Linked DNA regions of Thermovibrio ammonificans HB-1. The protein of the gene in region 2 interacts with the protein of the main gene of each other region in a pairwise test. Links are inferred from orthologs where the notes say so. Each region holds a gene or a part of one and is shown on either strand. Other genes may lie near its edges.

Region 1 (3,177 bases), 700 kb from region 2 along the record:
ATACTCCAGCGCTTCAAGGAATCCGATGTGGGCGACCCCTTTCACGAAGCCGCCCGAGAGAGTAGCACCAATCCGCATTAGAACTCTAAGGTATCACCGGGTTGTAGAACCTCTACGGGAACGCCCCTTGCCTCTGCAAGAGCTTTAAACTCTTCGGGTTCGGCCTCTATTATGGGCCAGGTCTTAAAGTGCATGGGAACGGCCAGTTTGGGCTTAACCATTTCGGCGGCAATGGCCGCATCCCTCACATCCATTGTGAAGTTGCCGCCTATCGGAAGGAGGGCGATGTGGATATCTTCGTAGCGGCCCAGAAGCTCCATATCGGCTATAAGGCCGGTGTCTCCGGCGTGGTAAACGGTTTTACCCTCTACCTCTATAAGGATTCCGCAGGGAGTTCCGAGGGTAATAACCTGGTCGTTCTCTATAACCGAGGAGCCGTGGGCGGCGGGAACGAGCTTCACCCTCCCGAAGGGGAAGTTGTAAGAGCCCCCTATGTGCATTGCGTGAATGTTGTTAACCCCTTTGAGGTTGCAGTACTGGCACACCTCGAAGATGCTGACAACGGTGGCGCCTGTTCTTTTTGCAATCTCTACGGCGTCTCCCAAGTGGTCGCCGTGGCCGTGAGTTACGAAGATGTAGTTGAGGTCTGTAAAGTCCTCCGGAGATGCTATCTTCCACGGGTTCCCGCTTAAAAACGGGTCTATAAGGGCCTTAACGCCTTCACCTTCCAGGTAGAAAGTGGAGTGGCCCAGGTACCAGAGCTTCGCCATCTCTCCCCTCCTGCTACAGCTGTTTTATCACCTCTTTTAATTTAGACCTGAGCCTGAACCTCAGGCGGCCGTAAAGGGGCGTTCTGGAGGAGACGGCAACGAGGAAGGTCTCGTTCACCAGTTTATAAACGAGGAAGAGGTAACGCCTCGAGAAGACTATAAACTCCTCGAGCCCCTTTTCCTCTTCCAGGGAGTCGTGAAGGAACTCGTCTATTCTGGTGCTGGGCGTGATGAGCTCTACGGCCGCTTCCTCCGGGTCGAACGGCAGCCCTTCCCGGCTCTCCTTGTAAACAACTATACCCTCCTCGTCTACAACGAGGAGGGCTTGAAGCTCAGGGTTTTCACTTAAAAGTTGCTTTAAAAGCTCTTCCATCGAAGTTCCCCCTTAAACGAGCCCCTTTTCAACGAGGAGTTCCGCAATCTGAACGGCGTTGAGGGCCGCGCCTTTCCTAAGGTTATCGCCGACAATCCACAGGTTGAGGCCGTTTTCTATTGTATCATCTCGCCTGATTCTGCCCACAAGCACAGGGTCCTTGCCCGCAACGTCTATGGGGGTGGGGTAAATGTGGTTTTTAAAGTCGTCAACCACCTCAACGCCGGGAGCTCTCTCGAGGGCCTCCCTCGCCTGCTCAACTGTTATGGGCTTCTCAAACTCGATGTTCACAACCTCTGAGTGACCCACGAAAACCGGAACCCTAACGCAGGTGGGGGAAACCTTTATGGAGTCGTCGTGCATAATTTTTTTGGTCTCGTTAATCATCTTGTGCTCTTCCCGGGTGTAGCCGTCGTCGAAGAACTTGTCTATGTGGGGAACGCAGTTGAAGGCTATCTGGCGGGGTATCTTGTTGGCCGGAGGAACGGGCCTTCCCTCAAGAACGGCCTTCGTTTGTTCCTTAAGCTCCTCTATAGCCTGAGCGCCGGCCCCGGAAACAGCCTGGTAGGTTGCAACAACAACCCGTTTTATTTTTGCAAGGTCGTGAAGGGGCTTTAAGACAACAACCATCTGTATGGTGGAGCAGTTGGGGTTGGCAATTATCCCCTTATGCCACTCAACGTCTTCGGGGTTAACTTCGGGAACAACCAGGGGAACGTCGGGCTCCATCCTGAAGGCGGAGCTGTTGTCTATAACCACTGCTCCCCGCTTTACCGCCTCGGGGGCAAACTGCCTGCTCCTGTCGCCGCCGGCGGAGAAGAGGGCGATATCTACGCCTTCAAAGCTTTCGGGGCGAAGCTCCTCAACGGTAACCTCTTCTCCCTTAAACTTCACCTTTTTGCCGGCAGAGCGGGCAGAGGCAAGGGCTTTCAGCTTTGCAACGGGAAAGTCCCTCTCCTCGAGTATCTTCAGCATCTCCTGCCCGACTGCTCCCGTGGCACCTACAACGGCAACGGTGTAACCTTTCATAGCTCACCCCTTTAAAGGTTCTTAAGTTCTTCTGCTATAAGGTCTCCCATCTCCTCGGTGGAAACGAGCTTCGTTCCCTCGGAGTAGATATCCCTCGTCCTGTAACCTTTTGCCAGAACTGCTCTAACCGCTTTATCTATCGCCTCCTCAACTTCCGGCATATCAAAGGAGTAGGTGAACATCATACCGGCAGAGTTTATGGTGGCTATCGGGTTGGCGATATTCTGACCGGCAATATCCGGGGCGGAGCCGTGAATCGGCTCGTAAAGCCCTATCTTGCCGCCGATAGAGGCAGAGGGGAGCATTCCCAAAGAGCCAGTAAGCATTGCACAGGCATCGGAGAGGATGTCGCCGAACATGTTGGTGGTTACTATTACGTCGAACTGCTTGGGCCACCTGATAATCTGCATTGCGGCGTTGTCTACGTACATGTGTTGAAGCTCAACGTCGGGGTAGTTCTCGTGAACCCTCTCAACAACCTCCCGCCACAGAACGGTAGCCTCCAAAACGTTCGCCTTATCTACGCTCGTTACCTTCTTATTCCTCTTGCGGGCAACCTCAAAGGCAACCTTCGCGATTCTCTCAACTTCGTGCTCGTAGTAGCGAAGGGTGTTGATTCCCACCCTCTCGTCGCCGTCTACGAATATCCCCTTCGGGATACCAAAGTAAATGCCGCTCGTCAGCTCCCTTATAACCATAATGTCTACGCCCCTTACAACCTCGGGCTTTAAAGTGGAAGCGTCTATGAGCTCATCGTAGAGCCTTGCGGGGCGCAGGTTGGCGAAGGCGTTAAGGAGCTTCCTCATCCCCAAAAGCGCCCTCTCGGGCCTTATCTCAAAGGGGAGGTTATCCCACTTGGGCCCTCCAACGGCTCCGAGGAGAACCGCGTCAGACGACAGAATGAGCTCCTTTGTCTCCTCGGGGAAAGGAACGCCGGTTTCGTCTATCGCGGCGCCGCCGATGAGGCCGTAGTTGAGCTCAAGGCCGAAACCGAACTTCTCGGCA
Region 2 (3,287 bases):
AAGAGCGAAAGCCTTTTACTGTAGCGGTAGATGAACCTGCCTCCCCACAGGTAGTCGTTGTAAACGGCGGGGACTTCAAAGTGCTGTTTACCGAAGCTCCCGATGAGGCCGTTGAAGATGAAATTGTCCTTGTGGAAGTAGAGCTCTTTAACCGTGAACTGTTTGCCGGTTCCGAAGAGGGAGTCTTCCGGGGAGGTAAAGAGCGTTACGTAGGGAACTTTTGCCGTTCCGCTTGTGATTGTGAGCTTCAGCCAGGCTCCCCTTTTAATCTTAAACTTCTGGCTCAGCTGCCACAGCAGCAGAACTCCGGAGTGTTCTCCCCGCCACCGCTCGTACCCCACCTGGCGGCGGTAGTTTCTGGTATCCTTTAGCTTAAACACCGAGACGTCTAAGTTCAGTTCTGCTCCGGCCACGGGGGTCGGCAGCAGTAGCAGGGCTGCCAGGAGAGCTCGTCTCAACTTTCCTCCGGAAGGGGTAGGCTTATAAATAATACTTAATTTCGTTTAATTTCGAAAAGGAGTTGAAGTTGAAGCTCGTAGGTCACGTTTCCGGCGGTGAGCTCTTAAGAGGCCTCGATGCCGTTAAAGAGGTAATTTCGCTGGGGATAGGGGTTGAGCTTCAGCTCACAGCCGAGGTTCTGGAGACGTTAACCCTTAAGGAGTTCGGGGCCATTAAAAGAGAGGTGGGAAACCTTCCCGTTACGGTTCACGCCCCCTTTATGGACCTTAACCCGGGAGCTTCCGACCCTTACGTTCTTGAGGCCACCCGGCGGCGCTTCGCAGAGGCCCTTGCCGCCGCAACGGTTCTTGAGGCTCAGGTTGTCGTGTTCCACACCGGCTACCACCCCAAAAAGGTAGACCCGATATTCGACTCCTGGTTTAAGCGGGCGGTTGAGACTTTTTCGGAAATTGCCGCCGCCTACCCCGGGCGTATTGCCCTCGAGAACGTCTTCGACCCCACCCCTTCGGTTCTCGCCAAGCTTCTTTTAGAGCTTCCCGAAAACGTCGGCGTCTGCCTCGATACGGGCCACGTTAACCTCTTCTCAACGGTTCCCCTAAAGGAGTGGCTCTCCTTCGGCGGGCGGCTCTTTGAGTTTCACGTTCACGATAACGACGGCCTCTCCGACCTTCACGCCCCTTTAGGAGAGGGCACTTTTCCTTTTAAGGAGTTTATCGGGGAGGTTAAATCCTTCAGACACGACTATATATTTAACCTGGAAAACAAGAGCCCCCGGGCTGTTGCCAGGGCGCTTGAGAACTTGCGGAGGTTGGAAGGTGTTTGATATCAGGATATACCCGGACGAAGCCTTAAAGAGCAAGGCCCAGAAGGTAGAGGAGTTCAACCAGGAGCTTGTTGACCTTGTAAACGGCATGTTTGAAACTATGTACAAGCGCGGAGGCGTAGGGCTTGCCGCCAACCAGGTGGGCGTTCTTAAAAGGGTGTTGATTCTGGACCTTAAGGCAGGAACCGAGGAGCAGGGTAAGAACCCGATAGTCCTCGTGAACCCCGAGATAGTGGCCTCTGAGGGGGAGGTTGTTAAAGAGGAAGGGTGTCTCTCCCTGCCGGGGCTTTACAGGAAGGTAAAGAGGGCCCAGTGGGTAAAGGTGAAGGCCCAGAACCTCGACGGCGAGGAGATTGAGATTGAAGGGGAGGGACTCCTTGCCCGGGCCCTTCAGCACGAGATAGACCACCTTAACGGTGTAGTTTTCATAGACAGGCTCTCTCCCCTTCAGAAGCGCCTTGCCCTTGAGAAGTTTAAGAAACTGAAGAGGAACTACCTCAGGAAGCTGGCAGCGGAGGGGAAATGAGGCTCTTAACGGCCAAGGAGATGGCACAGATAGACGCCGAAACGATAAACACCTTGGGAGTGCCGGGCGTTGTCCTTATGGAGAACGCCGCCCGGGGCGTTACAGAGGTTATATACCGTGAGGTTAAGGGAACCTCTGCCGTTGTTGTGTGCGGCAAGGGAAACAACGGGGGCGACAGCCTTGCCGTTGCGAGGAACCTCTACAACTTGGGTTACGACGTTGAAGTTATCCTCACCGCTCCCGTAGAGGAGCTGAAGGGAGATGCCCGGGTAAACGGCGAAATCCTCTCGAGGTTGCCGGTTCCTATCCACGTTGTGAGGGAGGAGTCTCAGCTCCTCGAGGTCTACTCCCTGCTGAAGGAGGCCGACTTCGTTGTTGACGCCCTTTTCGGCACCGGCCTTTCAAAGCCCCTTTCGGGCTTTTACGCCGAGCTCGTTGACGTTGTGAACAGAGCGGCAAAGCAGGTTGTCTCTGTGGATATCCCCTCGGGTATCAGTGCCGATACCGGCCAGATTATAGGTCCCCACGTTAAGGCCGACTACACCGTTACCTTTGCCTTCCCGAAAATCGCCCACGTTATGCCTCCGGCCTGCGACTACGTGGGGAAGCTCTTTATAGTGGACATCTCCATTCCGGAGGATATCCCCTTCTTTTTGGGCCCCGAGCGCTACCTGCTCACCCTTGACGAGGTGGCCTTTACCTACCCGTTGCGGGAGGTGATGGACCACAAGTACACCTTCGGCCACCTTCTCGTTGTGGGTGGCTCAAAGGGTAAAACCGGCGCTCCTTCCATGGCGGCCGATGCGGCCCTGAGGGCCGGAGTGGGGCTTTCAACCGTTATGGTTCCCGAGAGCTTAAACGGCGTGTTTGAGGTGAAGCTGACCGAGGTGATGTCCCTGCCCGTTGACGACGGCGGCAGGGGGATTTTCGCCGTTGAGAGTCTTGATGAGGCGTTGAAGCTCGTTAGGAACGGCAAGTTCTCGGCGGTGGTTGTGGGGCCCGGCTTGGGCAGCGACCCTTCAACCTTTGAGTTTGCAAGGGAGTTCATAAAGGAGTGTAACCTGCCGATGGTTATAGATGCAGACGGCCTGAACGCCCTTGCGGAAGATACATCCCCGCTGAAGCTCAAGGAGACGCCCGTTGTTATTACGCCCCACGTAGGTGAGTTTGTGAGGCTTTCGGGGGTTCCTAAAGAAGAGGTCTTAAAGGAGCCTTGGCGTCACGCCCTTGAGTTTGCCCGCTCTCACAGGGTGGTTGTGGTTCTTAAAAGCGGCAGAACGGTTGTTGCAACTCCCGAGGGTCAGGTTTTTGTAAACGTTATAGGCAACCCGGGTATGGCCACCGCCGGAACCGGCGACGTTCTTGCAGGCGTTATTGGTGCCCTCTTGGCCATGGGGATAGATGCCGAAGATGCCGCCAAGTTCGGCGTTTTCCTCCACTCGCTGGCCGGCGACATAGCGGCCGAGCGCCTGACCCAGG

What was found.
Region 1: the proteins of def (region 2) and THEAM_RS01810 interact in binary tests that used the Escherichia coli proteins (3 or more experiments, as listed by UniProt). The link is inferred for Thermovibrio ammonificans HB-1 from one-to-one orthologs.

The regions. Positions count from the first base shown.
Region 1 is NC_014926.1:315,757-318,933, reverse strand. Bases 165-3,026 are described here. They hold THEAM_RS01810 (aspartate-semialdehyde dehydrogenase), read right to left. Parts: upstream 2,173-3,026; coding sequence 1,156-2,172; downstream 165-1,155. Other genes in these bases: leuB (3-isopropylmalate dehydrogenase), read right to left, coding at 2,184-3,026; THEAM_RS01815 (roadblock/LC7 domain-containing protein), read right to left, coding at 784-1,143; THEAM_RS01820 (metal-dependent hydrolase), read right to left, coding at 165-770. In the rest of the region: THEAM_RS01825 (patatin-like phospholipase family protein), read right to left, coding at 1-78; more of THEAM_RS01820, read right to left, coding at 78-164; more of leuB, read right to left, coding at 3,027-3,177.
Region 2 is NC_014926.1:1,020,130-1,023,416, reverse strand. Bases 70-3,041 are described here. They hold def (peptide deformylase), read left to right. Parts: upstream 70-1,274; coding sequence 1,275-1,808; downstream 1,809-3,041. Other genes in these bases: THEAM_RS05225 (NAD(P)H-hydrate dehydratase), read left to right, coding at 1,805-3,041; THEAM_RS05235 (sugar phosphate isomerase/epimerase family protein), read left to right, coding at 527-1,282; THEAM_RS05240 (hypothetical protein), read right to left, coding at 70-458. Also shown: more of THEAM_RS05240, read right to left, coding at 1-69; more of THEAM_RS05225, read left to right, coding at 3,042-3,287. UniProt on the Escherichia coli protein: Removes the formyl group from the N-terminal Met of newly synthesized proteins. Requires at least a dipeptide for an efficient rate of reaction. N-terminal L-methionine is a prerequisite for activity but the enzyme has broad specificity at other positions.